Actinokineospora alba: one gene and its partner. The protein of the gene in region 2 interacts with the protein of the main gene of each other region in a pairwise test. Links are inferred from orthologs where the notes say so. Each region holds a gene or a part of one and is shown on either strand. Other genes may lie near its edges.

Region 1 (15,111 bases), 3.9 Mb from region 2 along the record:
GCAGGCCCGCACGATCGAGTCGTTCATCGCCACCATCGGCACGCACTCGCAGGTCGCGCTGGCTCCTCCCGCGGAACGCGCCGCGTTGCTCGACGACGTGCGCGCTTACCTGCGGAGCAGGCCGGAGACGGCCTCGGGCGACTTCATCCGGCCGCTGTCCACCGTGGCCGTGCGGGCGGTGCGCCTCTAGCTGTTGCGGTCGAAGACCAGGCGCAGGCCCAGCAGGGTGAGGTCGGGGCGGTGGTGGGCGATGGAGACCGACTCGTCGACCACCAGCGGGGCCAGGCCGCCGGTCGCGATGACCGTCACCGGGCCGCCGTGGCCGGTGCGTTCCAGTTCCCTGGTGATGCGGGCGACCAGGCCGTCCACCTGGCCCGCGAAGCCGTACATGATCCCGGACTGCAGGCACTCGACGGTGTTCTTGCCGATGACCGAGCGCGGCCGCACCATCTCCACCTTGCGCAGGGCGGCGGCGCGAGCGGCGAGGGCGTCGACCGAGATCTCGATGCCGGGCATGAAGACCCCGCCCAGGAACTCGCCCTTGGCGGAGATGACGTCGATGTTGGTCGACGTGCCGAAGTCCACGACGATGCAGGCCGTGCTGAACAGGTGGTGCGCGGCCAGGGTGTTGATCACCCGGTCGGCTCCCACCTCCTTCGGGTTGTCCACCAGCAGCGGCACGCCCGTGCGCACACCCGGCTCCACGATCACCCGGTGGACCTTCGGGTAGTACTGCGCCAACATCACCCGCAGCTCGCGCAGCACGGCCGGAACCGTGGACAGCGCGGAGATGCCGGTGATGGCGTCCGCGTGTTCGCCGAGCAGGCCGCGCATGGTCAGGGCGAGTTCGTCGGCGGTGATCCGGGTGTCGGTGCGCATCCGCCAGTCGCGCAGCAGCTCACCGTCGGCGGTGTGGACGCCGAGGGCGATGTTGGTGTTGCCGACGTCGATCGTGAGGAGCATCAGTTCTCGATGGCGAGCAGCGCGTCCAGCTTGGCGGCGTCGACGGTCTCGGCCGGGGCCTCGGCCGTGACGGCCCCGCTGAGCAGGCCGGAGTCAGCGGGCACGTGGGCGGCGTCAGTGCCCGCGTGCACGATCTTGTTGTCCGCGTCGACGAAGATGACCTTCGGCTCGTACGCGGCGGCCTCGGCGGTCTCCATCAGGCCGTAGGCGATCAGGATGACGATGTCGCCGGGGTGCACCAGGTGCGCGGCGGCACCGTTGATGCCGATGACGCCGCTGCCCCGCTCGCCCTCGATCGTGTAGGTCTCGATGCGGGCGCCATTGGTGACATCGACGATCGCGACCTGCTCGCCGGGCAGCAGGTCGGCCGCCTCCAGCAGGATCGGGTCGACGGTCACCGAGCCGACGTAGTGCAGGTCGGCCTGGGTGACGGTGGCACGGTGGATCTTGGACTTGAGCATCGTGCGAAGCATGGGGTGCTCCCTTCTCAGGCGTGCTGAGCGAGGTCGGGGGTGCCCAACAGCACCGGGACGTTGTCGATGAGCCGGGTGGTGCCGATCTTGGCGGCGACGAGCAGCCGGGCGTCGCCCTTCTCCGGGGCCGGTCCGAGGTCGAGTCCGCGCAGCTCCAGGTAGTCGACCTTGAGCTCCGGGGTCTGGTCGAGCACCGCGCGCGCCGCGGCGAGCATGGCCTGGCCGCCGCTCTCACTCACGTGCGCTCCCGCGGCGAGCGCCGCGGACAGGGTGACCGCGGCGGCGCGCTGTTCGGGGTCGAGGTAGGCGTTGCGGGAGGACATGGCCAGGCCGTCGTCCTCGCGGACGGTCGGCACGCCGATGACCGAGACCTCCATGTCGAGGTCGCGCACCATCTTCTTGATCAGCGCGAGCTGCTGGTAGTCCTTGTCGCCGAACAGGGCGTAATCCGGCCGGACGATGTTGAACAGCTTCGCCACAACGGTCAGCACACCGGCGAAGTGTCCTGGCCGCACGGCGCCTTCCAGCTCGTCGCCCAGCGGTCCGGGGTGGACGGTCACCTGGGCGCCCGGCGGGTAGAGCGCCTCCTTCTCCGGGGTGAACACCAGCTCGACCCGCTCCTGGGCGCAGACCTCGAGGTCGGCCTCCAGCGGGCGCGGGTAGCGGTCGAAGTCCTCGCCCGCGCCGAACTGCAGCGGGTTGACGAAGATCGACGTCACCAGCACGGTGTTCGGGATCCGGCGGGCCGTGCGGAGCAGCTCGCGGTGGCCGTCGTGCAGCGCGCCCATGGTCGGCACGAACGCGATCTTGCGACCGGTCGCCCGCAGCGCGCGGGTCGTCTTCGCGACGTCCTGCGGTCCATTGAGGACGTTCAGCTTGCCCGTGGCGAAGCGGGGGGTGGTCATGACGGCTCCTCGGTGATGGCGGCTTCGACGTCGGCGACCAGGTCGGCGCGCAGTAGGCCGGACTCGCTCGCGCGGTAGGCGGTTCGGGCCGCGAGCGCCCGGTAGGCGGGCAGCATCTCGGGTGCGCTGTCGGCGAGCACGCGGACGTGCTTGCGGACCGTCCCGGCGTCGCCGCGGGCCACCGGGCCGGTGAGGGCGCGGTCGCCGTGGCGCAGGGCGTTGTCCAGCGCGGCGGACAGCAGTGGGCCGAGCAGCCGCTCGGGGATGCCGACGTCGGCGGTGCGCAGCAGGTCCGCGCACTCGCCGACCAGCGTGACCAGGTGATTCGCGCCGTGGGCGAGGGCCGTGTGGTAGAGCGGGCGGGACTTCTCCGGCACCCGGACCGGCTCGGCGCCCATCTCCACGACCAGTGCCTCGGCGACGTTCCAGGCGGCGATGTCGTCGTCGGCGGCGGTCACCCCGAAGCAGCACGCGGCGATGCGCTCCAGGTCCTCGGCGCGGCCGGTGAAGGTCATGACGGGGTGCAGCGCGAGGGTCAGCGCGCCCTGCTCGGCGGCGGGGGCCAGCACGTCGACGCCGTGGGCGCCGCTGGTGTGCACAACGATCTGTCCGGGACGCAGCGAGCCCGCGGCGGCCAGGCCGCGGACCATGCCGGGGAGGACGTCGTCCGGGATGGCCAGCAGGACCAGGTCGGCGTCGCGCGCCACCTCGTCCGGCGGGCGGACGGACGCGTCGGGCAGGAGGGCCTCGGCGCGGCCGAGGGATGCTTTGGAGACCGCGGACACCGCGGTGACGGTGTGACCGGCACGGCCCAGCGCGGCGCCCAGTACGGCGCCTACGCGGCCTGCCGACACGACTCCGACCGCCAACCTGGCTGGCCGGGTCATCGGTTCAACCCGTTCGAGCACATAGTGAATGGCTCCTCTATCTCGTTCCAGTCCCGCGACAGTGCTGGGTACCAGACGACGGCGCGAGAGTAGCCGTCCGGCGAAGGCCGCGTGGCGCCCAGGTGACCAGCTTCACCGGACCGAGCGGTGTCGCCTCCACCACAGTGGTCAGACGCGCTGCTCGGCCGCCCGCACCGCCTCGGCGCGGCGCACCCGCACCAGTGCGATCAACTCGACCTCGCGGTCATCGGCGTCCGGCCCACACGTGCCGCGGCGCATCGCCTCGCGGAGAAACGCCAGCTCACTGACGGCGGCCTGGTAGTTCCCCACCGCGCGCGCCGCGGGCTTGCCCGCCCGGGACCGGACCTGTTTGCGCCACTTGCGCCTGCCGTCGAGGCTGGCCAGCAGGTCGACCTCCGAGGCAACCACCCAGTTGCTCTCCACCATGAAGGGCAGCGCGGAGGCGACGATGCGCTGCTCGCGCTTGCGGTGCCAGTTGATGAAGATCAGCACGGCGGCGAACAGCGGGACCATCACCAGGAAGTAGACGCTGAGGAAGGTCGTGGCCGTCCCGAGCGTGGCCGCGCCGTTCCACAGGGCGTGCAGCAGCGCGGCCACCAGGTAGCCGCAGAACGGCGCCAACGCGGCCACCTTCCGCGACTTGGTCGTCGCCGCGATGCCGATTCCGATGCCGATCATGGCGGTGAACAGCGGGTGCGTGAAGGGAGAGAGGACGCCACGCAGGATGAAGGCGGCCACGACACCCGGGGACGAGCTGTCGCCGATGCCGTACTCGGCGAACGCGCGGCCGAAGTAGTAGATGTTCTCGGTGAAGGCGAACCCGGCGGCGACGAATCCGGAGTAGACGATCCCGTCCACCACGCCGTTGAATTCCTCGCGCAGGAAAAGGAAAATCCCGAGAACGAACGCGCCCTTCAACGCCTCCTCGAAGAGCGGGGCGGACACGACCGCGCTGATCTTGTCGCCGTTTCCCATACCCAGCAACAGATCACCCACCGCCTCCGCGGTGTTGTTGATCAGCAGCGCGGCGATCGTCGCCACACACGCGCCCCAGGCGAACGCCAGCCACAGCAACCGGGCGGGCTCAGGTTCCCACCGGTCGATCCACAGGAACGCCGCCACCACCGGCCCGACGGGCAACAGCGCGGCACCCACCCCGACCAGCTCGGCGACGATCCCGACCCGCGCGGTACTGAGCGCGAGCAGGGTCAGCCCACAGGCGGCCAACACGACCAGGCCCGCGATGGGCAGCAGGACGGTGAGCCCGCGGGTGGGCCGGTTGGAAGTGGGAAGTCGATACACGAACAGTGATCTTAGGGCCGACAACAGGTGGCGGGCGCGCGAACGCTCCCAACGGGTGGAAGCCGATCACGCTGCGAAGACCTGGCGGGCATGGCGATCACGTCGGTGATGGTTGACAACACCCGACGGTGGCTCGCACCGCGGGGGTAGTGGTCGGGAACGAGCGCCCTCGATCAGGGCGACGCCCACCGACCCACCGTAAACAGCGAAAGATCCTTCACCCACGCCCCGCCACAACCCACCTTCAATGGCGGCGCCGCGTCAGTCCTCCCGCGGACGGCGACAACCGGTGCTCACGGTGCCACCGCGAGCGGCGAGGAGATCCTTCACCCATGCCCCGACAAAACCCACCACCCTCAACGGCGGCGACGTGTCAGTCCTCGCGGCGGCGACGGCGGCCGGTGGTCGCGGTGCCGCCGTGGGCGGCGAGGAGGTCTTTCACCGACGTGCCTTCAGCGTGGGAGCCCGCTGGTTCGGTGGTGGTGTCCTGCCACGGTGGTGTGCCTTCGGACCGGCGCCTGCGGCCGCCTTCGTCGTCGTCCGGCTTGGCGCGGCGGCCGGTGGGGGCCGGGGGTGGCGTTGCCTCCGCCGACCGGCGGCCGGTGGGCTGGTACCCGCTGGCCTCGGCAGGCGTCGCCTCCGCTGCGCGGCGGGCGGTGGGGGCTGGGGTGGTTTCCGCAGATCGGCGACCGGTTGGCCTCGGCTGGTAACCGCTGGTCTCGGCCGGACTGACCTCCGCGGCGCGGCGGCTGGTGGACTCCGCCGAGCTGCGGCCGGTCGGGGCCGGCGTGGCTTCCGCCGACCGACGACCCGTCGACCGCGAGTGGTGTCCGCTCTCCTCCGCGGCCTCGGCCGAGCGGCGGGCAGGGGGCTGGTATCCACTGGTCTCGGCGGGACTCGCTTCCACCGACCGCCGACCAGGGGTCACCGGCGGGAACGTGCCGGTCGGCGCGCGCCTGCGGCCGCCCTCGGAGTCGGCGCGCGCGGGTGGGGTCACGCGGGGGTCGACTGGGTCCACCGCGGTCTTGTCGCTGAGCCGTTGTGGGGCCGGGGGGTCCTGGCGGCCTCGCTGGTCGGCCGCGCTGTCGGACCGTCGGGGGCTGTCCTGCGTCCGGGAGCCGGAGCGGCCCGCCGATTCGCCTGTCGGTCGGGTGCCGTGGCCTTCGCTGTCCGGCGCCGCGTGCCGCATGCCGAGACTGGTCTCGGCAGGCCGCTCGGGCATATCCCGCCGCATCCCCAAGCTGGTTTCGACCTGCCGCTCGGCACCCCGGCCCATCCCCAAGCCCGTCTCACTCTGCCGCTCAGCACCCCGGCCCATCCCCAAGCCGGCCTCGACCTGCCGCTCAGTTCCGCGCCCGAGACCCAGGTCGGTCTCGCCCCGGCGCTCAGGACCTCGGCTCATCCCCAGGCTCGTTTCGACCGGTCGTTCGGATCCTCGGCCCAAGCTGGTCTCGGTCCGGCGCTCAGGTGCCACCTGTCCCGGCTGGCGCAGGCCGAGACTGGTCTCCGCCGGGCCCTCCAGCCCGGCGGCCACCCGCTGCGCCCGCCGCATGGCCGCGCTCGTCTCGGCGGCCGGGTGGACCGGCCGGATGCCCTTGCTGGTCGCCGCGGCCGGATGGTCGGCGGCGGGGATTCGGCGGACCGGGGGGATGCCCTGGACCGTCTCCGGCTGGCCCGACCCATTCTGCGCGACGGGACGCATGCCCTGGCTGGTCTCCGGGTGGCCCGACCCGTTCTGCGCGACCGGGCGCATGCCCTGGCTGGTCTCCGGGTGGCCCGACCCGTTCTGCGCGACCGGGCGCATGCCCTGGCTGGTCTCCGGGTGGCCCGGCGACCGCATGGCCTGGCTGGTTTCGGGCGAACGCATGGCCTGGCTGGTCCCCGAGTGGCCCGAGCCGTTCGACGCGAGCGGGCGGATGGACTTGCTCGTCTCCGGCGCGGAACCGGCGCGGATTCGCGGGTCCACCGGCGCGGCCGCTGAGCGCAGCGCCTGGTTCGGGTCGGGGGCGGGGCGCATGCCCTTGCTCGTCTCGGCGGCCGGGTGTGCGGTCGAGCCGTTCGGCAGCCGCTGCGCCGGGCGCAGGCCGGACTCGGTGGCGGGGTGCCCGTTCTGTCCCCCCGCGGGCCGCATGCCCTTGCTGGTCTCCTCCGCCGGGTGCTCGGCCGACCCGTTCAGCCGTTGTGGCACACGCACGTCCGCCGACCCGTTCGACCGTGCGTCCGTGCCATTGAGCCGCTGCGCCGCCGACCCCGCGGGCAGCTGCGCCGGGCGAATGCCCTTGCTCGTCTCGGGTTCCCGCCGCTGCGGCTCGGCGGTGCGCCTGCCGTTCTGATCGACGCGGATCCGGGGCTGCTCCCCCGTCTCCCACGACGGCGTCCAGTTGGGGTCGATCGGCTCGCTGTCCGGTCCGTCGATGAACCACCGGTCTGAAACCTCGGCCGGATGCGGCTTGAAATCGGGGCGACGGTTGCGCGGCTGTGCCTTCGCGTCCGCGCGGATTCGTTCGATCATCTCCGTCTCGGCGTCGCCGGGAACGGACTTCGCGGCGGTGAGACGGCGGAGCTGGGCGCCCTGCGCGGCACCGACAACGCGCTGGTCGCCGTCGACCGAGCGCATGCGGGTGGCCTCGGCGCGTAAGGCGATGCGCTCGACGAGGACTTCGCCGCCGCCGAGGAGTTTCTCCAGGTTCTCCCGCATCGCGCGGAGTTCCTCGCGGAGTTCGGCCAGGTCGTCGCGGGCCTCGGCTTCGACCTTGGCCCGTGCCTCGGCTTCGGCTTCCAGTTCGAACTCGCGGCGGGCGGCGACCTCGCGTTCGAGTTCCAGTTCGTAGACCTTGCGCAGCGCTTGGGCGTCCTCGGCACGGTCGGCTATTTGTCTGCGGTATTTCGCGGCGAGGAAGGCGCCCGCGAGGGCGGCCCACAGCGCGGCTAATACGCCCAGGCGCATCCAGCGAACAGAGTCGCTGAGGACCAGGACGATGGTCGCGGCGAGTGCGAGACCGACCGCGGCGGCGAGCATGATCCGCGCGCTCGAAGAGCTCGCTTCCCGCTCCGCGGTGGCGTCCGTCCGGCCCGTCATGGGCCCTACCGTACCGGGCCGTTACCTTGGCGAGACCAAACGGAGGTCATTCAGTGTTCCGAAACCGGTCCTGACGCAGGTCATCGCGGTCATCCGGGGTCCGGCAACAATGTTCGAGCCACAGCGCCGCGGCAATTAGCAAGATCGAACAAACAACGCCGATGACCGCACTCGGGACGTCCGACTTGGCGGCGGCGACCCGGGCGCTTTCGGGCACCACATAGGCCAGCACAGCCACCCACGCGCCGAGCATGATCGCGCCCAGCAGCGACGAGGCCTTCGCGAGCGCCACCGCGCGGGCCGCGGTCAACGCCTGCACCGGTTTGCCCGACGTCGCCCGGATGCGGCCGCGCAGCCCGAAGCCGAAGACCGTCTCGACGATCGCCAAGACCAGCAGCGTGATGCCCGCGAAGGTCGGCAGCGGCGGCAGTTCGCCGTAGAGCAGGCGGATTCCCAGGTACACGCCGATGGCGGTGACCGCGCCCGCCGGGACCAGATCACGTGCCTTGGTGAACCTCACCGCGCAACTCCTAGGTCAAGGTCATCGCGCCTGCGCACGCCCTCGGTGTCCAAGGTAGCGAGAAGATCACGAGCAAGCCCGCGCCCGGGGACCTCGGCGTCGGGCTCGATGTCGAGCCAGGGCACCAGGACCGTGGCCCGTTCGTGCGTGCCGGGATGCGGGAGCAGCAGCTCGGGGTGCTCGCTGCGGACACCGTCGACCGTCACCACGTCCACATCCAGCGTGCGCGGCCCCCAATGCAGCGTGCGGACGCGACCCGCGCGGTTCTCCAACTCCTGCGCGCGACGCAGCCAGCCCCATTCGTCGGTCGCGTCGTCGTCGACGATCAGCACCGCGTTGAGGAAGTCGGGCTGGTCGGTGACACCCCACGCCGCCGTCTCGTAGACCGGTGACACCGCGATCAGGACGTCGGCCAGCCCGTCGACGGCGACTCGGAGGTTGGCGGCGCGGTCGCCGAGGTTCGACCCGATCGACAGGACCGCCCTGGTCACCGGCTGCCTTTCGACCGCCGGGACCGGCGCACGGTCACGGCGACGTCGGCGAAGGTCAGCGGGATCGGCGCGCTCGGCTTGTGCACCGTCACCTCGACGGCGTGGACGCGGCTGTCCTTCATCTCGCCGTCGGCGATCTCGCCTGCGACCGCCTCGATCAGATCGCGGGCCGGACCGGCGACGATCGCGGCGGCGCGTTCGGCGAGTTCGCCGTAGTGCACGGTGTGGCGCAGGTCGTCGGTCGCGGCGGCCTGGTCGAGGTCGATCCACAGCGTGATGTCGATGATGAAGTCCTGACCGTCACGCTTCTCGTGGTCGAAGACGCCGTGGTTGCCGCGGACTTTGAGCCCGGTCAACGTGATCCGGTCCGTCACCGGCGGGCTCCTTTGATCGCAGCGGACACCGCGACCGCGTCCAGCGACCGGTCGACGTCGTGCACCCGCACACCCCACGCGCCCGCGGCGGCGGCGAGTGCCGAGATGGCGGCGGTCGCGTCCTCGCGGCCGTCGGGCGGGCGCGGCCTGCCGTCCGGGTCGGAGAGCAGCGTGCCGAGGAAGCGCTTGCGTGAGGCGCCGACAAGGACCGGGAACCCGAGGTCGATGAGGACGTCGAGTTTGGCCAGCAGCGCCCAGTTGTGCTCGGCGTTCTTCGCGAAACCGAGTCCCGGGTCGAGGGCGATCGCCTCCTGGGCGACACCCGCGGCGACGGCGGCGTCCACTTGGGCCAGCAGCTCGTCCCGAACCTCGGCGACGACATCTTCGTACTCGGCCAGCGAATCCATGTCCCGGCTGTGCCCGCGCCAGTGCATCAAGATCCACGGCACCCCGGTGGCGGCGGCGACACCGGCCATCGCCGGGTCGGCCAGCCCACCGGACACGTCGTTGATCACCGACGCGCCCGCCGCGATCGCCGCCTCGGCGACCTCCGCCCGGGTGGTGTCCACACTGACCGCGACGCCCTCTTGGGACAGTTGCTTGATAACCGGGATCACGCGCTCGATCTCGGTGACCGCGTCGATCCGCGAGGCGCCGGGCCGGGTGGACTCACCGCCGACGTCGATCAGGTCGGCCCCACGCCGCCACATCGCCACCCCGTGCGCCACGGCGTCGTCGACACCGACGTAGCGGCCACCGTCGGAAAAGGAATCCGGGGTCACGTTCAGCACACCCATGACCGCGCAGCGGCCGGGGTCGGGCAGTGCGGTCACCTAGTCCGCCCATTGATCAGCTCGATCGCCTCGGCCCGGGACGACGGCGACGATTTGAGAATTCCACGCAGTGCCGAAGTCGTGGTCCGCGCACCGGGTTTGCGAATTCCGCGCATCGCCATGCAGAGGTGTTCCGCCTCGATGACCACGATGACCCCGCGGGGTTCGAGCTTTTTCATCATGGCGTCCGCGACCTGCGACGTCAGCCGCTCCTGCACCTGCGGGCGCTTGGCGTAGAGGTCGACGAGACGGGCCAGTTTGGACAGTCCGGTGATTCGCCCTTGCTCATTCGGGATATAGCCGACGTGCGCTACTCCATGGAATGGCACCAAATGATGTTCACAGGTGCTGAACATCGGAATGTCGGTGACCAGCACCAATTCGTCGTGGCTTTCGTCGAACGTTTTGTTCAGCACCGATTCCGGGTCGGTGTAGAGCCCGGCGAACAGTTCGGCGTAGGCGCGGGCCACGCGGGCCGGGGTGTCGAGCAGACCGTCGCGGTCCGGGTCCTCACCGCAGGCGAGCAGAAGTTCGCGGACGGCTTTCTCGGCGCGGTCCTGGTCGAAGACCGGGGCCGGGACGTCGTACGTCCCGGCCCCGTTCCTGCGGCTGTCGTTCATCGGAACCTCCGAGCTGGGCTGGCTATCGCCACCATCCCATTAGGAACCCTGCGGGCGCCCATCGGAGTCCTGATCCCGCCCTGTGGAACCCGTCTCACCGCGCTGTTGCTGCTGCTGCTCGTTCTGCCGCTCGCCCCACGACGGCTGCCACGACTGGTGCGGGCCGCCCTGGTGCTGCGGGTGGCCGGACGGCGTCGTCGCCGGGGTCCAGCCGGGCGGGGCGCCGTAGTGCGGCGGGCCCGCGTGCCTGCCGGTGCCCTGCGGCTCCGGCGGGCGGCCGTACGGCGGGGGCTGCTGGCCCTGGCCGTACTGCGGCGGGGTGCCCTGGCCGTATTGCGGCGGGTTGCCATAGGGCGGCGGTGCGCCGTACGGCGGCGGGGTGCCGTTGGGGGCCGCGCCGTTGCCGCTGGGCGGCTCCGGGTTGGTGTGCGGCGGACCACCGGGCAGGTCGTTGCCGCCGGGAGCCACGGCCACCGGGGTGGGCTCGGGCTCCGGCCAAGGCTCGCCGCGTTCCTTGGCGAGCTCGCGCGGGGTCTTGATCGGCGGCTTGTCCGACGGGGTGCGCTCGCCGAAGTCGTTGAACGCGGTGATCCGGGGGCGCTTCTCGACGTTCGAGAAGATCCGCTCCAGGTCCTTGCGGGTCAGCGTCTCCTTCTCCAGCAGCTCGACCACCAGCTCGTCGAGCACGTCGCGGTAGGTGTTGAGCACGTCCCACGCCTCGGTGTGCGCGGCCTCGATGAGCTTGCGCACCTCCTCGTCGATCTCGTGCGCGACCTCGAGCGAGTAGTCCGGCGCGTGGCCCATCGAGCGGCCCAGGAACGGGTCGCCCTGGTCCTGGCCGTACTTGACCGCGCCCAGCCGGGCGCTCATGCCGTACTCGGTCACCATCGCCTTGGCGATCTTGGTGGCCTGCTCGATGTCGCTGGACGCGCCGGTGGTCGGCTCGTGGAAGACCAGCTCCTCGGCGGAGCGGCCACCCAGGGCGAACACCAGGCGGGCGATCATCTCCGAGCGGGTCATGAGCTGCTTGTCGTCCTCGGGGACGACCAGCGCATGACCGCCCGTGCGACCGCGCGGCAGGATCGTGAGCTTGTAGACCGGCTCCAGGTCGGGCATCGCCCACGCGGCGAGGGCGTGGCCGCCCTCGTGGTAGGCCGTGATCTTCTTCTCCTTGTCGGAGATGATCCGGCTCTTGCGCGCGGGACCGCCGATGACCCGGTCGACCGACTCCTCCAGCGCGGCGCCGTTGATCAGCGACCCGTTCTGGCGGGCGGTGAGCAGGGCGGCCTCGTTGAGGACGTTGGCCAGGTCGGCGCCGGACATGCCGACGGTGCGCTTGGCCAGGCTGTGCAGGTCCGCGTCGGGTGCCATCGGCTTGCCCTTGGAGTGCACCTCCAGGATCCGCTTGCGGCCCATCAGGTCCGGTGCGGACACCGGGATCTGCCGGTCGAAGCGGCCAGGGCGCAGCAGCGCCGGGTCGAGGATGTCGGGCCGGTTCGTCGCCGCGATCAGGATGATCCCGCCGCGCGCGTCGAAGCCGTCCATCTCGACGAGCAGCTGGTTGAGGGTCTGCTCGCGCTCGTCGTGACCGCCGCCGAGGCCGGCGCCGCGCTGGCGGCCGACCGCGTCGATCTCGTCGACGAAGATGATGCAGGGAGAGTTCTGCTTGGCCTGCTCGAACAGGTCGCGCACACGCGAGGCGCCGACACCGACGAACATCTCGACGAAGTCCGAACCGGAGATCGAGTAGAACGGCACCCCGGCCTCACCCGCGACAGCGCGGGCCAGCAGGGTCTTGCCCGTTCCGGGCGGACCGTAGAGCAGCACGCCCTTGGGGATCTTGGCGCCGAGCGCCTGATACCGCGCGGGGTTCTGCAGGAAGTCCTTGATCTCGTAGAGCTCCTCGACCGCCTCGTCGGCGCCCGCCACATCGGCGAACGTCGTCTTCGGCATGTCCTTGGGCAACTGCTTGGCCTTGGACTTGCCGAAGTTGAGGACCCGGTTCCCGCCGCCCTGGACGTTGTTCATCATCCACATGAGCAGCAGCAACAGCAGACCCAGCGGGATCAGGAAGATCAGGATCTGGGTCAGGAACGAGTCCTGGGTGACGATCGTCTTGAACTCGGTCCCGGTCTTGCCGATGATCGAGTCGAAGATCTGCGGGGTGGCACCGGCCGGGTACTGGGAGAGGATCTTGGTGACCTGCTGCCCGTCCTGGTCGATGGGCGTGTTCAGGGTCAGCTTGAGTTGCTGCTCCTTGTCACCCAGCTCGGCGAGTTTGACGTTGCCGGCTTGGATCTGCGCGACGGCCTTCGACGTGGGTACTGCCGTGTACCCACGGGTGTCGTCGAACAGCATGCTGAAGGCGAAGTAGAGCAGCAACACCGCCAGGATCCAGAGCAGCGGGTTGCGAAGCAGGCGCTTGCGGTCCATGCACTTACGGCCGGCGAGCGGCCTCCACCCTCCCTGACTTGCACGCGAGGGCAATGACGACCATTACCCGACCGGACGGGGCACTCCGGTCCCACCAGAGTACCGCCCGCTTTGTCCCCCTCACCGAATGAAGCCCGGTGAGGGGTCCATCGTTGTCAACGCCGACTGGGCGCTGTCAGTTCCCAGGTCAGGGTTACGACGTGTAGACCTTCGGGTCGAGGGTGCCGATGTAGGGCAGGTCGCGGTAGCGCTCGGCGAAGTCCAGGCCGTACCCGACGACGAATTCGTTCGGGATCTCGAAGCCGACGTACTTCACCGGGACGTCCACCGTCACCGCGTCCGGCTTGCGCAGCAGCGTGACGACCTCAAGGGACTTCGGGTTACGCGAAGCGAGGTTCTTGAGCAGCCAGGACAGGGTGAGGCCGGAGTCGATGATGTCCTCGACGATCACCACGTCGCGGCCCGCGATGTCGCGGTCGAGGTCCTTGAGGATGCGGACCACGCCGGAGGACGAGGTGGCCGAGCCGTAGGAGCTGACGGCCATGAATTCCAGCTGGACCGGCACGGGAAGCGCGCGGGCGAAGTCGGTCATGAACATGACCGCGCCCTTGAGGACTCCCACCAGCACCAGGTCGGTGCCGTTCTCCGGGTAGTCGTCGGCGACCTGCTTGGCCAGCTCCGCTACCTTCTCGCCGATCTGCTGTTCGGTGATCAACACGGAGGCGATGTCGCCGTCGTACACGGTGCCCCTCTCAACGGTCATGCTTGTCGCAAATCAGCCTGCCATGCGCGCGCCTCGCCACCAAGCCGCCCGGCAGGGCGATCCCACCCTGGCCTCGCCAGTTTCCGACAAGCTCGTCGGTGGCGCGGAGATGCGCGTCGGTCAGTTCGGGTGTGCCCGCGCGGGTGAGCCAGGTGCGCAGGACCCGCCTGCGCAGCGCCGGGGGCACGGATGTGAGGTCCGCCACTCGCAGGTCTTCGCCGTCCGCGGCGGCTTCGAGGAGGTCCGCCGCGAGGTCGTCCAGGGCGGCGAGGTCCTCACGCAGTTGCGCGGCGGTACGCGCGAGGGCGGCGCTGACACCGCCGTTGAGGACGTCCTCGAGCAGCGGCAGGACCTCGCGGCGCAGGCGGACGCGGGTGAACCGGCCGTCGACGTTGTGCGGGTCCTGCCACGGGGTCAGCCCGAGGGCGGCGCACGCGGCCTCGGTGGTCTGGCGCGTGACGTCGAGCAGCGGCCTGCCCCAGGGCGGGTCGATGGCGCGCATCCCGGCGATGGAACGCGGGCCGGATCCGCGGCCGAGCCCGAGCAGGACGGTTTCCGCCTGGTCGTCGCGGGTGTGGCCGAGCAGGACGAGGCCGCCGTCGGACCCCGCGCGTAGAGCGGCGTAGCGGGCCCGTCGGGCGGCTGCCTCCAGGCCCCCGGCGCCGGAGACGACGACGGGCAGCACGCGCACGTCGTCGAGGCCGAGGTCAGTCAGTTGGTCCGCGGTTCGCTTAGCGGTGTCGGCCGAGGCCTCTTGCAGTCCGTGGTCGACGGTCAGGCCGACGACACGCAAGCCCATTCGCGACCCGACATGTTGGGTAGCGGCGGCGAGGGCGAGCGAGTCGGCGCCGCCGGAGACCGCGACGCAGACGTGCGACTCGGGGCTCGCTTCGGTGAGCAGCTTGCGGACGGCCAGCCGGACCTCGGCGACCGCGGGGTGGGGCTTGCCGGTCACTGGTGCGCGACTCGCCGCAGCCAGGCGTCCGGGTCGGTGATCTCCGAGCGCAGCGGCAGGGTGTCCGGCGAGGTCCACACCCTGTTGAAGCCGTCCATGCCGACCGCGTCGACGACGTGCTTGGTGAACCGCGCGCCCTCGGCGTACTGCTTCATCTTCGCGTCGACGCCGAGGAGGGTGCGCAGCACGCGGTCGAGGATGCCGCCGCCGCGCCTGCGCACGGTGAAGCGCTCGCGGATGGTGGCGACGCTGGGCACCACCAGCGGCCCGACGGCGTCCATCACGTGGTCGGCGTGGCCTTCGAGCAGGGTCGACAGCGCGATGAGCCGGTCGAAGATCTCGCGCTGCTCGGGCGACTGGAGCAGCTCCATGATCCCCACCGGGTCCGGGCGGGACCGCGCGGCCTTGAGGACCTCGGGCAGCCTGGTGAAGGCGTTGTTCGCGCTGTCGTCGAGCCCGCTGATGAAGGTCGCGACCTGGTCGCGGAAGTAC
Region 2 (14,861 bases):
GTCTTCCGCAGCCAGCGCCGCTCCCCCAGGCTGGCGGTGGTCCAGCCGTCGGTGACCGCGGCGGGCGACCGGATCACGCTCCGGGCCACCGGCTTCACCGCGCTCGACGTCGAGGTCGACCTGACCCGCGCGCGGCGCGACGTGACCATGTTCGGCGACCCGTACCGGGGGATCGATCTCGGCGGCGAGGCCGCGGGCTGGCTCAGCGAGGTCCTGGGTGAGCCGGCGCGCCTGGTGCGGGTGCCGCCGGAGCACGACCGGGTGACCGACGGGCAGGTCCCGGGCACCTCGGGCTACGCCGACAGCTCCGCCGTGCACGTGCTCAGCCGCTCCACGCTGGCCGAGCTGAACACCCGGTTGGTGGTGGCGGGCGCCGACCCGGTGCCGCCCGACCGCTTCCGGGCGAACGTCGTCGTCGACGGCTGGGCGGAGCCGTCCACCGAGGACCGGCTGCGTCGGGTGCGGATCGGCGACTGCGACCTCGGCTACACCAAGCTCGCGATCCGCTGCGTGGTCACCACGGTGGACCAGGAGGCGGGGGTCAAGACCGGCCTGGAGCCGCTGCGCACCCTCGCCGGATACCGCCGAGCGGCTGCGGGCGGCGTCGCCTTCGGCGCGAAGTTCTCCGTCCTGCGCGCCGGCAAGCTCTCCGTCGGCGACGCACTGACCGTGGACGCCTGGGGCGAGTCGGAGTTCTAGCGCCGGAGCGCTCGGGTGGCTCCGTCCGCGGGGGCGTCCTTGTGCTCGGCCCACCAGGCCGCGAACAGCGGGTTGGTGTCGACCAGCTTCGAGTAGGCCTCCAGCAGCGACGTCGGCGCCTGCTCGGCCGCGCCCGCCAGGGTGCTCTCCTCGTGCCAGATCAGCACGATCTCGTGCCGCAGCGGGGTGCCGGCGATGTTGCGGATCACCAGGCCGTTGCCCTCGCGCGCGACCGGCTTGGCCAGGGTCACCGCACCGGCCTGGACCAGGGCGCGGGTGGTGGTCGAGTCGGAGACCTGGTGCTTGATCTTCGGGGTGAACCCGCTTCCCGCGCACGCGCGAAGCAGCGCGAGCTGTTCGGGGACCTCGCCGACCGGGGGCAGCACCCAGTTCTCGTCGGCGAGTTCGCGCAGGTCGATGTCGCCGACGCCCGCCAGGCGGTGGGTCTCGGACAGGGCCACGAACATGGGCGCGCTGAGCATCACCCGGCTGTGCAGCTGCGCGGGCAGCGGGGTGCGGAAACCGGGGTTCTCCTCGAGCACGGCGAAGTCGAGCTTGCCGTCGAGGACCTTGCGGGCCAGTTCCACCGGGTTGGAGTCGATGTCGATGGAGGTCTCGGCGTTGCCGAGGCGCTCGGCGATCGCGGTGGCGAACAGCGGGACGATGAGGCCGGGCGGACCGCCGACGCGGATCATGCCCGCGACCGTCACCGCCTGGGTGCGCTGCTTGATCCCGGCCATGAGCTCGTCGACGTCGGTGAGGACGAGCCGGGCGGCGGACAGGACGTAGCTGCCCAGGTCGGTCGGCACGACGCCGGTGCCGGAGCGGGCGAACAGCAGGCCGCCCACGCGGCGCTCGAGTCGTTGCAGCTGGGCGGTCAGCGCGGGTTGCGAAATCCCGAGTTGAACGGCGGCCTTGGACAGGCTGCCCGCGTCCGCGACAGCGATGATGACTCGAAGATGACGAAGTTCCAGCTCGTGCACACCAAAGTTATGCCCTCTGGCGCGGCATTATGCAAATCCCAGCTCGCCTGGTGGGAGACACCACACAATTCCTGGGAGCGGCGTGTAAAAACAGGTCCGGCGACGTCTACCCCTGACGTCGCCGAACCTGTTTATGACTCAACTATTGGTCACCGTGGCGCGGCCAGGTAGTGCTGACCGCGCCACGGTCGCTTTTCTCGCTACGACACGTTCAGTGCCGCGTCGTCGACCGCGAACGTCGTCTGCAGCGACGAGTCCTCGGTCATCAGCCAGCGCAGGCGAACCGTCTGCCCCTTGTAGGCCGAGAGGTCGTACGTCTTCTGGACGTAGGACGTGCTCTTGTTCAGGTTCGAGACGGTGCCGAGGGTGCCCAGCACCGTGCCCGAGCTGCTGAGGACCTGCAGCTGCAACTTGTCGTACTGGACCGACGTGGTGCTTTCCGCGGTGTCGATCCGGACCCAGTAGGAGGCGCTCGCGCTGGTGGCGGAGGCCGGGATGGTCACCTGCTGGTACAGGTTCTCCGAGGTGGTCCGGCCGTTGCCGCCGAAGTACGCCCAGAACGTTCCGCCATGGGTCGGGCGGGCGGTGGACGAGGTGATCACACCCGTGGTGCCGGTCCAGCCGGTGGTGCCGGACTCGAAGCCGGGGTTGGCCAGCAGCTGGTTGGGCTGCGTCGTCGTGGTGACGGTCCAGGTGAAGGCGGTGTTGCCGCTGCCACCCTTGCCGTCGGTGACGGTGACGGTCACGTTGGACGTGCCCGCCGCGGTCGGCGTACCGGAGATGAGGCCGTTGCTCGCACCGATGCTCAGGCCGGTCGGCAGACCCGACGCCGCGTAGGTCAGCGGGTCGTTGTTCGCGTCGGTGGCCTGGATCTGCAGGTTCACCGCGGTGTTGATCTGCGTGGACTTGTTGCCGGGGTTGGTGACGACCGGGTTGGCGTTGACGGGGGTGCCGGTGCCGAACTTGCCGTCCACCACGAGGGCGAACTTCTGCGGTCCCTGCGGGACGTTGTGGCCGCGAACCCGCACGGTCCACTCACCGGCGGCCGGGTTCTGGATGAAGACGTTCTCCAGGTTGTTGCGACGGTCCGCGGTGCCGCCGGTGTTCGACCAGCCACCGGCGAAGACGTTGCCGCGGTAGACGGTGCCGGTGGGCGAGACGACCTCGAGGTCAAGGTCGTTGACCAGGGTGACGGCGGCGCTGACGGCGGCTTCCTTGTCGGAGTACGCCATGGTGATCTTCAGCGGCTGACCGGCCTCGACGGTGTACTTCGTCTCGGAGACCCCGCCGGTGGCCAGGCCCGCGACGGCCTCGTCGACGAACTTCGCGGTGCCCGCGGTGGCCTTGTCCAGGTTCACCAGACCCCAGCCCTCGTGCATGTTCGGCACAGGCAGGTCGTTGTCGTTCGCGCCGTCACCGTTCTCGTCGAGCAGGTCGGTGGCGGAATTGACCATGGTGCCCTTGACCAGCGCCGCGCTGGCGTTGACGGTGTGCTTCTTGTTGTAGAAGTCGCGGACCACGGTGGCGCCACCGGCGGCCAGCGGGTTCGACATCGACGTGCCGCTGAAGTACTTGTAGTCGTCGTTCAGCGGGAAGCCGTAGCCGTCGACCTGCGGCGCGTTTGTCTTCGGGTTGTTGGCCGCGGCGCCGTCGTACTGCTGCTGGTGCTTGTCCGAGTAGCCGGACAGGATCCAGGAGCCGGGGGCCACGATGTCGGGCTTGATCCGGCCGTCGTCTGTCGGGCCGCGGCTGGAGAACGCGGTCACCTGCTGCGGGTTGCCGGTCTGCGGGTCGGACTTGATCGGCTCGGCCGGGTAGTCGTTGGGCCACCAGTCACCCCAGCTGGGGATGACGTTGACGCCGTTGACGTCCTTGCACGAGCGGTTGTTGAAGGTCGCCTGCTCCTTCGCGGTCTGCGGAAGGTAGGTCAGGGACACGTCGCACGGGGACTGCGCCTTGCCGTTCTCCGAGGCGCCGACCGTCAGCACGTTCTTGGCCGTGGCCGGGGCGCCGATGGAGTCGTTGTCGATGACACCGTCGCTGTTGGCGTCGGTGCCCGAGTTGCCCGCGCTGAAGGTGATCAGCATGTCGCGGTGGGTGTTGATGAAGCGGTCGGCATGCTGCGAGGTGTCGGTGTAGCCGCCGTTCGCGTCCGAGCCCCACGAGTTGGCGTGGATGCGCGCGCCGCCGTCATAGGCCTGCTGGAACAGCGTGGCCAGGTCGTCGGGCAGGCCGAGCAGGTAGTAGGCGTCCTCGTACTGCCCGGCGCACTGGCCGAACATGTCGACGTAGTCCTCGACGGCCTGGAAGACCAGGCGGGCGCCGTACGCTGCCGCCTTGCCGGTGCCGTCGGCCATGCCGTCGCCGACCACCGAGACCGCGACGTGCGTGCCGTGGCCACTGTCGACGTCCACCGCGCCGTCGGGCTGCACGTCCGCGCAGTTGGCGATGTCGGCACCCGCCCACGCGTGGACGGCCTGGATGCGGCTCGCGGGGATGTCGGGGTGCGCGGTGGCGGCGGTGCCGCCACCGAGGCCGGTGTCGGCGACCGCGACGGTCTGCGACGAGCCGTCGTAGCCGCGGGCGTTGGCCTGCGCCCCGCGCATGATCGTGCCCGCGGCGTGCTCGTTGTGCTTCTCCATGATGCGGAACTTGTCGACGAACGACACGTCCTCGATGCCGGCGATCTTGCTGGCCTGGCTCGGGTCGGCGGCGATCACCAGCGTGCCGTCGGCCGACTTGCTGACCACGGCGCCGGTGCCCTCGGCGGCGCGGCGGACCGAAGCCAGGTCGACACCGTTCTCGGCGCGGACCTTGTAGATGCCCGCCTTGCCCTCGTCGATCTTCGCCTTGGCGTCCTGCGAGACCTTCCACGCGGACTGGAAGCGACCCACGTAGTGCACACCGGAGAGCTTGCTCGCGCGCTGCGCCTGACCCGGGTTCATCCGTACCTTGAACGCGTTGTCCGGGATGTACTCGACGATCGTGGCGCCCAGGGCGGTCAGACCGGCCTTCCAGTCCTCGCGGACGGGGCCCTGGAACTGGACCAGGTAGCTGCCGCGCTCACTGGTGCCGAGCGCGCGGGCCTCGAGGCCGTGCGGGACGGCGGCCAGCGAACTCGGCAGGAATTCACCGGTCACCAGACGAATGGGAGCTTCTGCGGGCGATGCGGCGTTGGCGAGTCCGGGGACTGCGATAGCGGCACCGACCAGCACTGTCGAGACAGCGAGCGTGACGGCCCGTCGTCTCCGTGTGGCACCGAACATGGGTTGTCCTCACGATGCAGGAGTTGGGACACGACCTATCCGGCCTGCGGACGCCTAGCCCTCACTTGGGCGTCCACGATCCTCACGGTCGTCAGCCGGAATTGGTCGTTAGTGGACTATGACCCGCGTAATACCGGTTCGGCCTATCCCGGACACCCATAACATGCGTGCGAACAGGGGTTATCGCGTTGAGTTGACCTGCTTGTAACCGGCGGCGACCAGGCACACCGCCCTGATAGCCCAGCGTCTACCTGCGATCGGCCCACACCAGACCAGCATTGGTCCACCCGCGAGTCGCCCCGTCCAGCAAACGAGTCGCCCCTCCCGGCGACTGAGTTCGACGTTCGCGACTGGCGAATGTCGAACTCGCTTGCTGGAAGGGGCGACTCGTTTGCTGGAAGGGGCGACTCGCGGGTTACTCGGTGTCGGTGGGTGGGAGCTCTACGTCCTCGATCGGCTTCGCGGGGGACTCCGGGGCGGACTCCGCGGGGCGTTCGTCGGCCGGGAGCAGGGCGGTGAGGGCGGCTCCGGTGATGCGACGGAAGGCGCGGGTGGGCCTGCCGCGGTCGAGGACCGCCACCTCGAGCTTGTCGAGGGTGGTCTCCCCCGCCGTCTTCGCCGCGCTGTTCGCCGCACCAGCCCCCAAAGCCTTGAGGGCCAGGCGGACGGCGTCGCTCAGGGGGATGCCGTCGGTGAACGTCTCCTTGAGCAGGGCGGTGATCGGGTCGGTTTGGCCGCCCATCACCAGGAACTGCGGTTCATCGACGATGGAGCCGTCGTAGGTCAGGCGGTAGAGCTGGTCCTGGCGGGTGGTGGCACCCACCTCGGCGACGCAGATCTCGACCTCCATCGGCTTGACCTGCTCGGTGAAGATCGTGCCGAGGGTCTGGGCGTAGACGTTGGCCAGCTGCCTGGCCGAGACGTCGCGGCGGTCGTAGGAGTAGCCCCACAGGTCGACGTGGCGGATGCCGCCGCGGCGCAGGCTCTCGTACTCGCTGTAGCGGCCGGCGGCGGCGAAGCCGATGCGGTCGTAGATCTCCGAGACCTTGTGCAAGGTCGCCGAGGGGTTCTCGGCGACGAACAGCACGCCGTCGGCGTACTTCAGCGCGACGACGCTGCGGCCCCGGGCGATGCCCTTGCGGGCGTACTCCGAGCGGTCGCGCATCAGCTGCTCGGGCGAGGCGTACAACGGCATCGTCACGGGGCAGGCTCCTTAACTCGGCGGGTGGGGGTCAGCCGCGGGGGCGTTCGGACCGGTCGTTCACCACGGCTTCGGCCACAGCGGCCGCGTCCGCCTCCGACAGGCGCTGGGCGCCCTCGTCGGCGGTGATGGTGACGATGCTGGGGTAGATCCGGCGGGCCAAGTCCGGTCCGCCGGTGGCGGAATCGTCGTCGGCGGCGTCGAAAAGCGCCTCGACGGCAGCGCGCACAGCCGCCGCCTTGTCGCCCTCGGGGTCGTAGAGCTTCTTGAGCGCGGACTTGGCGAACATCGAGCCGGAGCCGATGGCGTGGAAGCCCGCGCGTTCCTCGTAGCGGCCGCCGGTGACGTCGAAGGACACGATCCGGCCCGCGGTGGCCGGGTCGTCGGCGTCGATGTCGTAGCCGACGAACAGCGGCAGCACCGCCAGGCCTGCCATGGCCACGTCGAGGTTGCCGCGGACCATGCTGGCCAGCTTGTTGGTCTTGCCGTCGAGCGAGAGGCCGACGCCCTCGATCTTCTCGTAGTGGCGCAGTTCGACCGTGTAGAGCCGAACCAGCTCCACCGCGAGACCGGCGGTGCCCGCGATGCCCACCGACGAGTACTCGTCGGTGACGTAGACCTTCTCGATGTCGCGCTGGGCGATCAGGTTGCCCGCGGTGGCCCGGCGGTCGCCCGCGATCAGCACGCCGCCGGAGAAGGTGACCGCCACGATGGTCGTGCCGTGCGGAATGTCCGCGCGGGTCACGGCGGGCGCGTCGGCGACACGCCGCCCGGGAAGGAGTTCGGGCGCCTGGGAGCGCAAAAAGTCGGTGAACGACGACGAACCGGCGGACAGGTGGGCAGGCGAGAGCGAGGCTCCTCGCGGCCCTCGGGACGAGGTGTGTTCCATGCCTTCTTTCAATTCCTCTGTCGGCGTCGCCGTGGGTTGGGCTGGTTACCGCGCGGGGGGCTTACTCGCCGCCCTTTTGCACGTACGCGCGGACGAAGTCCTCGGCGTTCTCCTCGAGGACGTCGTCGATCTCGTCGAGGATCGCGTCGGTGTCGTCGCCGAGCTTCTCGCGTCGTTCCTGACCCGCCGCGGTGGTGTCCTCGGCGCCGTCGTCGCCGTCACCGCCACCCTGCCGCTGTGTCTGCTCCTGGGACATTGAGACCTCCCGGTTGTCTGGCCTACTTGGAACATTACCCAGCCGGACCGACTTTCGTCGCCGTCCGCACCGGTGACAAGATCAGCGTTTCGTGCCGGTGAGCTTGTCGACCAGCTGTTCGGCGGTGTCCGCGGCGTCGAGCAGGTCCCCGACGTGGGCTTTGGTGCCACGCAACGGCTCAAGGGTCGGGATGCGCACCAGCGACTCCCTGCCAAGATCGAAGATGACCGAGTCCCACGATGCGGCCGCGATGGAGTTCGGGTAACGCTCCAGGCAGCGGCCGCGGAAGTAGGCGCGGGTGTCCGACGGCGGGGTGTAGACGGCCGCGCGGACCTCGTCCTCGGTCACCAGGCGCTTCATCGAGCCGCGGGCGACGAGACGGTTGTAGAGGCCCTTGTCGAGGCGCACATCGGAGTACTGCAGGTCGACCAGGTGCAGCCGCGGGGAGTTCCAGTTGAGGCCGTCGCGGGCCCGGAAGCCCTCCAGCAGCCGCAGCTTCGCGGGCCAGTCGAGCCGGTCGGCGCACTCCATCGGATCACGGGCGAGGGCGTCGAGGATCTCGCCCCAGGTGCGCAGCACGTCGTGGCCCACGGCGTCGGCCTCGATCCGGTCGACGTGCGCGGCGATCATCTCGTGGTAGGCGTTCTGCAGGTCGAGGCCGGTGAACTTGCGGCCGTTGGTCAGCTCCACGGTCGCCTTGAGCGTCGGGTCGTGGCTGAGCACGTGGACCGCGCGGACCGGGTCGGCGAGCTTGAGGTGGTCGAACCGGATGCCGGACTCGATCATGTCGAGGACCAGGGCGGTGGTGCCGACCTTGAGGTACGTCGAGGTCTCGGCCAGGTTCGCGTCGCCGATGATCACGTGCAGGCGGCGGTACTTGTCGGCGTCGGCGTGCGGCTCGTCGCGGGTGTTGATGATGCCGCGCTTGAGCGTGGTCTCCAGGCCGACCTCGACCTCGATGTAGTCCGCACGCTGGGAGAGCTGGAAGCCCGCCTCCTCCCCCGCGACACCGAGACCGACCCGGCCGGAGCCGCAGATGACCTGGCGCGAGGCGAAGAACGGGGTGAGGCCCGCGATGATCGACGTGAACGGGGTGTTGCGCGCCATCAGGTAGTTCTCGTGGGTGCCGTAGCTGGCGCCCTTGCCGTCGACGTTGTTCTTGTAGAGCTGCAGCCGCGGCTGGCCGGGAACGGTGGCCGCGCGCATCGCGGCCTCCTCCATCACCCGTTCGCCTGCCTTGTCCCAGATGACGGCGTCGCGCGCGTTGGTGACCTCGGGCGCGGAGTACTCCGGGTGGGCGTGGTCGACGTAGAGGCGCGCGCCGTTGGTGAGGATGACGTTGGCCGCGCCCAAGTCCTCGACGTCGGGGTCGGAGGGGGCCATTCCGGGCGCCCCCAGGTCGAACCCGCGCGCGTCGCGCAGCGGCGATTCCACCTCGTAGTCCCACCGCGCCCGGCGGGCCCGCGGGATGTCCGCCGCGGCCGCGTACGCCAGGACGACCTGGGTCGATGTCAACACCGGGTTGGCCGTCGGGTCGCCCGGCACGGAGATGCCGTACTCGACCTCGGTTCCCATGATCCGCCGCATGTCTTCCACCCTACGGGTCCGCACCGACGGCGCGGACGTGAGCCGCGCCGGGCATTGGTGCGAACTGGTGGGACGATCCACACCATGGGAGGCGACGAACTGGTGGCGATGTACTCGGCGGAGGGCGAGGTCGTGGGCTCCACGACCCGCCGCAGGATGCGCGCGGAGGGCTTGTGGCACGCCGCGAGCGCGATCCTCGTGCGCTCCGGCGACCGGGTCTATGTCCACCGCCGCACCGACGACAAGGACGTCTTCCCCGGCATGCACGACTGCTGGGCGGGCGGTGTGGTCGCGGCCGGTGAGACACCGTGGGACTGCGCGGAGCGGGAACTGGCTGAGGAACTGGGCATCACCGGAGTGCCGCTGGTGCCGTTGTTCACCGCGAGCGCCGACGTCGACGGCACCCGGATCCACCTGTTCGCCCACGAGGTGTGGTGGGACGGCGACATCGTCCTGCAGGAATCCGAGATCGCCTGGGGCGGCTGGATGACCTTCGCCGAGCTGCGGTCGAAGCTGGCGGACCCGTCGTGGCCGTTCGTCCCCGACGGCCGCATCGCCATCGAGGAGTTCTTCCGCCGCGAGCTCGACCGCTAGTCGCTCAGGCTGGTCAGCTTCCCGGCGGCGACCGGGGCCAGCCGCGCGATGGCGGCCTGGGCGCGGGCGAGGGTCGACGCCTCGACGGTGACGACGCTGAGCACGTCCGCCTTCGCCAGCGCCAGCGTGCAGGTCGGGCGGCGGGGGTTGGTGGCGCACCACGTGTGTCCGGCGTCGACGCCGGGCGGAACCGCCGTCTTGGCGGCGTCGTCGATCTCGTAGCGCAGGCCGTCGACGGTGAAGGTGCCGCAGTCGAGGGCATCCTTGAGGTCGTCGATGACCGATGATCCCGCAGCGTGGACGGCGACGTACTGGCGCAGCACGGAGCCGCTCGCGTACCGCCACGTGGTGGCGATGGCGTCCGTCGCGGACGGCAAGGGGGCGGCGCAGTCGGGCAGGGCGGTTTCGACCAGGGTCTTCGGGGCGCCGTCGGGCTGGACCTCTTCGGCTGCGAGGTCGATTGCTGTCAACGCGGCCGCAGCGGGGTCTGACGCGCGCCTGGTTGTCGTCGTCGTTGTTGTCGTGGTGCTTGTTGTGACCGGGCTCGGCGCGGCGGTCGTGGCCGCTTCCGAGGAAGGGTCGTCGTAGTACGTGTAGAGGTCGTTCGGGCGGTCAGAGCAAGCCGTGGCCAGGAGAACGGGGAGCACGGCGGCGCCAGCCAGCGCCTGCACACGACGCACGAGCGTCCCTTCGGGTGAGTGAAGTGTCGATCAAAACCTACCGGGGCCTGGGGCAGTTCGGCGGTTTGGGGTGGGTTGGCCTGCGCGGTCGCGGTGCCTGGTGCAGCCGTCGAGCGTTGGGTCTCAGGTCCAAGGCAGGTGGGATCTCGTTGCCCAGTATTCGGTGGGCGGTTCGCTGAGGTCGGGCAGGTTCGGCGGATCCAGGTCGGCGGCGCGCAGGTTGGAGGTGAGTTGGGCGGTGGTGACCGGGCCGATCAGGACCGCGTCCGCCCACGGTTGCGCCAGTGCGGCCGCCAGGGCGACGGCGTCGGGGGGTTCGGGGTGCGCGGCCAGGTCGGCGGGCGGTGTGACGGCGAGGCGGCCGTTGGCCAGGGCTTCCTTGATCGCGACGTGGGCGCCCGCGGCGTGGGCTTCGGTCAGGGCGGGGGCGGCCGACGGTTCCAGCAGGTTCCAGGTCGACTGGACGGCCGTGAAGATCGTCACTCCCCCGCGTTCCAGGGCCAAGCCTCGGCGAACAGCCTCCGCCTGGGCCGGGCCGGAGGTGGAGAAACCCAGCCGTTGCCCGGAATCCGCCAGTTCGGCGAGGGCGTCGAGGAGTGGTTCGTCGGTGAACAGTGGACTGTCCACGGTCAGTGAGTGCACCTGGTAGAGCGCGACCCGCGAACCGAGCAGCGCGCGGGTTTCGGACCACTGCGACCGGAACCGGGACAGCGTGTGTTCCTTGACCTCGTGGACCTTCGCGTCCATGCGCCAGTCGCCGACGTAGGTGTAGCCCCACTTGGACGACACGGTCACGTCCTCGTGGCCGCGGACGTCCAACCAACCGGCGAGGAACTCCTCGGCCCGGCCGTAGGACCGCGCGGTGTCCACGCGTCGGACGCCTGCGGTGTAGGCGGCGTCGAGGACGTCCCAGGTGGTCGAGCGGAGGGTCTCGACGTCGCGGTGGGTGGGTAGGTCGCGGCCGAGGTTGAGGTAGGCGGGCCTGCCCAGTGCGGCTAGGCCGAGGGTGAATCGCACCTGACGAGTATGCCCAGAGGCGCTGAACAAGCGGGTGGCCCCGAGCGTTCGCTCGGGGCCACCCGCTTGTCATCAGAGGTATTGGCCGGTGTTCGTGGCCGTGTCGATCGCCCGACCCGAATCCTGGTTCTTGCCGGTCACCAGGGTGCGGATGTAGACGATGCGCTCGCCCTTCTTGCCCGAGATCCGTGCCCAGTCGTCCGGGTTGGTCGTGTTGGGCAGGTCCTCGTTCTCGGCGAACTCGTCGACGATCGCGTCGAGCAGGTGCTGGACCCGCAGACCGCGCTGCTGGGTTTCCAGCACCGACTTGATCGCCGCCTTCTTGGACCGGTCGACGATGTTCTGGATCATCGCGCCGGAGTTGAAGTCGCGGAAGTAGAGCACTTCCTTGTCTCCGTTGGCGTAGGTGACCTCGAGGAAGCGGTTCTCCTCGGTCTCCTCGTACATGCGCTCGACGGTGTGCTGGATCATCGCGTCGAGGCAGGCGCGCTTGTCGCCCGCGAACTCCGCGAGATCCTCGTCGTGGATCGGAAGGGTGGTGGTGAGGTACTTGGAGAAGATGTCCTTCGCCGCCTCCGCGTCCGGCCGCTCGATCTTGATCTTCACGTCGAGCCTGCCGGGTCGCAGGATCGCCGGGTCGATCATGTCCTCACGGTTGGACGCGCCGATGACGATGACGTTCTCCAGGCCCTCCACGCCGTCGATCTCACTGAGCAACTGAGGCACGATCGTGGTCTCCACATCGGAGGACACGCCGCTGCCGCGGGTCCGGAAGATCGAGTCCATCTCATCGAAGAACACGATCACCGGCGTGCCTTCGGACGCCTTCTCACGCGCCCGCTGGAAGATCATCCGGATGTGCCGCTCGGTCTCGCCGACGAACTTGTTGAGCAGCTCCGGACCCTTGATGTTCAGGAAGTAGGACTTGGCTTCCGACGGCTGCGGCGCACCCGACGGGTCTTTGCTGGCCCGAGCCGCCGCGACCTGCTTGGCCAGGGAGTTCGCCACCGCTTTCGCGATGAGCGTCTTCCCGCAGCCGGGCGGGCCGTAGAGCAGCACGCCCTTGGGCGGCCGCAGCTCGTACTCGGCGAACAGGTCCTTGTGCAGGAAGGGCAGCTCCACGGCGTCGCGGATCTGCTCGATCTGCCGGAACAGGCCACCGATGTCGGAGTAGTCGACGTCCGGGACCTCCTCGAGCACGAGGTCCTCGACCTCGGCCTTGGGAACCCGTTCGTAGGCGTATCCGGATTTGGTGTCGACCAGCAGTGAGTCGCCTGCCTTGAGCGGGGAGTCCATCAGCGGATCGGCGAGCCAGACCACTCGCTCCTCGTCGGCGTGCCCGACGACGAGCGCACGGCTCGGCTTCTCCTCGTCGAGACCGGTGAGCAGCTCACGCAGCGTCGAGACCTCGCCGATGCGTTCGTAGCCACCGCCCTCGACCACGGTCAGTGCCTCGTTGAGCCGGACCGACTGGCCGCGGCGCAGTGTGTCCGCCTCGACCGCGGGCGAGACCGAGACCCGCATCCGCCGACCCGCCGTGAACACGTCGACGGTGCCGTCGTCGTGCACGGTCAGGAACACGCCGTAACCACTGGGTGGCTGGGCTAGTCGATCGACCTCCTCACGCAACGCGAGCAACTGGCTGCGCGCCTCACGCAGCGTGTCGACCAACTTGGCGTTGCGTTCAGTGAGCTGGCTCACTCGCTCCGACGCCTCGGCCAACCTTTGCTCGAGCAGCCGCGAATGCCGCGGCGATTCCGTCAGTTTCCGGCGCAGCAGGGAGACTTCCTCTTCAAGGAATCGGATCTGCGCGGCCTCCGAGCGCGACTCGCGCTCCTCTGGCTGGCCGGGCGTGTCACCGTGCTCATCGTCGGCTTCTTCTGGCCGACTGCCGGGACGATCGTGCTGCATGTCGGCACCTCCTCCCGAACTCGTACCTTCTACGGTACCGGCGATCACCGACAACAACAGAGCTTCCAGCTGTCGGAACCCGCGTGTCACACCTCAGCAATACCCACTCGGCGGCACTTGATCCACCAAGCCGGTCACTCGGAGGCCTGCCACCTCGCTACGTTGCGTCGGTGTATTACGCCAACCGCGCGCCACGTTGGCAACCCCATTTGGCCACCATGTGGACACTCCCACGTTGTCGCACCACCGGGTCCACTCCGGACGTGCGCAGCCGGGCGTTCCCGATTCGTCATCCGATCGCCGCCGGGCGGAGTCCGCGAGGTCCCGATACCACCGACGCGGGCGAATAGGGTGCCCATACCACGAGGGTCACCCTCACGGGATACCTTCCGATGGGAACGAGACGGCCCCCGAAGCCGTCTAGGGAACGTTGTCGAAACCGACACGAGGAGTCAGGGGCGAGCATGACCTACCCACCGCAGCAGCCCGGCCCATACGGCCCGCAGGGGCCGTACGGCCAGCAGCCTGACCCGTTCGCCGGGCAGACCGCGTACCAGGGCCTCGGTGGCTACCCCGGCGGCGGCGAGCCGCCCGCGCCGAAGAACACCGGCAAGATCGTGGCCATCGTGGCCATCGCGGTGCTGGTGCTCGGCGGCGGCGGAGCGGCCGCGTATTTCCTGACCAAGGGTGACGACAAGCCCTCGACGGCGGCTCCCGCGAGCTCGGAGTCGTCCAAGCCCGAGCCGTCGGAGTCCGACAAGCCCAAGCCGACGAAGTCCACCAAGCCCGGCACGGACACCGGCAACGCCGCCTCCCCCGAGGACATCGTCACCGCCTACATCGCCGCGTACGAGAAGAAGGACTTCTCCACGGTCACCGCCGAGGCGTGCGAGCCCTACAAGAAGAAGTACGGCACCGACACGAGCTCGCTCGAGGACAAGCTGAGCAAGTACGAGGTCAAGGGCACGGCGAAGGGCGACCCCGAGGTCAAGGGGTCCGTCGCCACCGCGGAGATCGACTTGGTGCTGACCCCGGAAACGGGCGAGCCCAAGCCCGCCCACATTCGCATCAAGATCGTCAAGGAAGACGGCGTGTGGCGGTTCTGTGGAGAAGAAACCGCCTGATCAGGCTCGTCCCCCGCAACGCCGCTCCACGAGCGGGCGATTTATCAACGAACGTTCCACCCAATAACCGAGGAGTCGGGTCCGGAGATGACCTACCCACCACAGCAGCCCGGCCCGTACGGCCAAGACCCGCAGGGTCAGCCCGACCCCTACGGCCAGCAGCAGCCCTATGGCCAGCCCGGTTACGGCCAGCAGCCGGGCCAGCAGCCCGCGTGGGGCCAGCCGCAGGGCTATGACCAGACCCAGCAGTACGGCCAGGTCCCCCAGGACCCGTACAACGCCCCGGATCCGTACTCCCAGCAGCAGCAACAGCAGTTCGGCGGGTACGGGCCGGGCGGTGTGCCGCCCAAGAGCAACACCGGCAAGATCGTGGCGATCGTCGCGATCGCGCTGCTCGTGCTCGGCGGCGCCGGGACCGGCGTGTACTTCCTGACCAAGGGCGACGACAAGCCGAGCACCACGGCCGGGACGGATTCGACCTCGTCGGCGAAGCCGAAGCCCACGACGACCGAGGAGGAGCCCACCGAGTCCTCCGAGGAGACGACCACCACCACGAAGAAGTCCTCCGGCGGCGGTGGCGCGGGCGGTGGCGGCGCGGACATCGCGGCGGCGGGCCAGAAGTACGCCGACGCGGTCAACGCCAAGGATGAGGCC

What was found.
Region 1: the proteins of C8E96_RS27340 (region 2) and panC interact in binary tests that used the Escherichia coli proteins (3 or more experiments, as listed by UniProt). The link is inferred for Actinokineospora alba from one-to-one orthologs.

What each region holds. Positions count from the first base shown.
Region 1 is NZ_SNXU01000001.1:2,082,492-2,097,602, reverse strand. What follows is about bases 397-3,379. They hold panC (pantoate--beta-alanine ligase), read right to left. Parts: upstream 2,342-3,379; coding sequence 1,451-2,341; downstream 397-1,450. Other genes in these bases: C8E96_RS10045 (Rossmann-like and DUF2520 domain-containing protein), read right to left, coding at 2,338-3,228; panD (aspartate 1-decarboxylase), read right to left, coding at 963-1,436; C8E96_RS10060 (type III pantothenate kinase), read right to left, coding at 397-963. Outside these bases: C8E96_RS10065 (class I SAM-dependent methyltransferase), read left to right, coding at 1-190; more of C8E96_RS10060, read right to left, coding at 187-396; C8E96_RS10040 (PrsW family intramembrane metalloprotease), read right to left, coding at 3,397-4,551; C8E96_RS10035 (DUF6779 domain-containing protein), read right to left, coding at 4,925-7,630; C8E96_RS10030 (DUF3180 domain-containing protein), read right to left, coding at 7,677-8,150; folK (2-amino-4-hydroxy-6-hydroxymethyldihydropteridine diphosphokinase), read right to left, coding at 8,147-8,641; folB (dihydroneopterin aldolase), read right to left, coding at 8,638-9,015; folP (dihydropteroate synthase), read right to left, coding at 9,012-9,848; GTP cyclohydrolase I FolE, read right to left, coding at 9,845-10,468; ATP-dependent zinc metalloprotease FtsH, read right to left, coding at 10,508-12,901; hpt (hypoxanthine phosphoribosyltransferase), read right to left, coding at 13,095-13,643; tRNA lysidine(34) synthetase TilS, read right to left, coding at 13,654-14,619; C8E96_RS09990 (zinc-dependent metalloprotease), read right to left, coding at 14,616-15,111. UniProt on the Escherichia coli protein: Catalyzes the condensation of pantoate with beta-alanine in an ATP-dependent reaction via a pantoyl-adenylate intermediate.
Region 2 is NZ_SNXU01000001.1:5,976,312-5,991,172, forward strand. Bases 7,988-10,720 are described here. They hold C8E96_RS27340 (NUDIX hydrolase), read left to right. Parts: upstream 7,988-8,965; coding sequence 8,966-9,475; downstream 9,476-10,720. Other genes in these bases: dop (depupylase/deamidase Dop), read right to left, coding at 7,988-8,881; C8E96_RS27345 (hypothetical protein), read right to left, coding at 9,472-10,155; C8E96_RS27350 (aldo/keto reductase), read right to left, coding at 10,279-10,720. In the rest of the region: C8E96_RS27305 (MOSC domain-containing protein), read left to right, coding at 1-699; C8E96_RS27310 (LysR family transcriptional regulator), read right to left, coding at 696-1,682; C8E96_RS34435 (S8 family serine peptidase), read right to left, coding at 1,883-4,822; prcA (proteasome subunit alpha), read right to left, coding at 5,364-6,149; prcB (proteasome subunit beta), read right to left, coding at 6,181-7,038; C8E96_RS27330 (ubiquitin-like protein Pup), read right to left, coding at 7,100-7,294; more of dop, read right to left, coding at 7,376-7,987; more of C8E96_RS27350, read right to left, coding at 10,721-11,172; arc (proteasome ATPase), read right to left, coding at 11,245-13,083; C8E96_RS27360 (flagellar basal body-associated FliL family protein), read left to right, coding at 13,548-14,207; C8E96_RS33565 (flagellar basal body-associated FliL family protein), read left to right, coding at 14,295-14,861.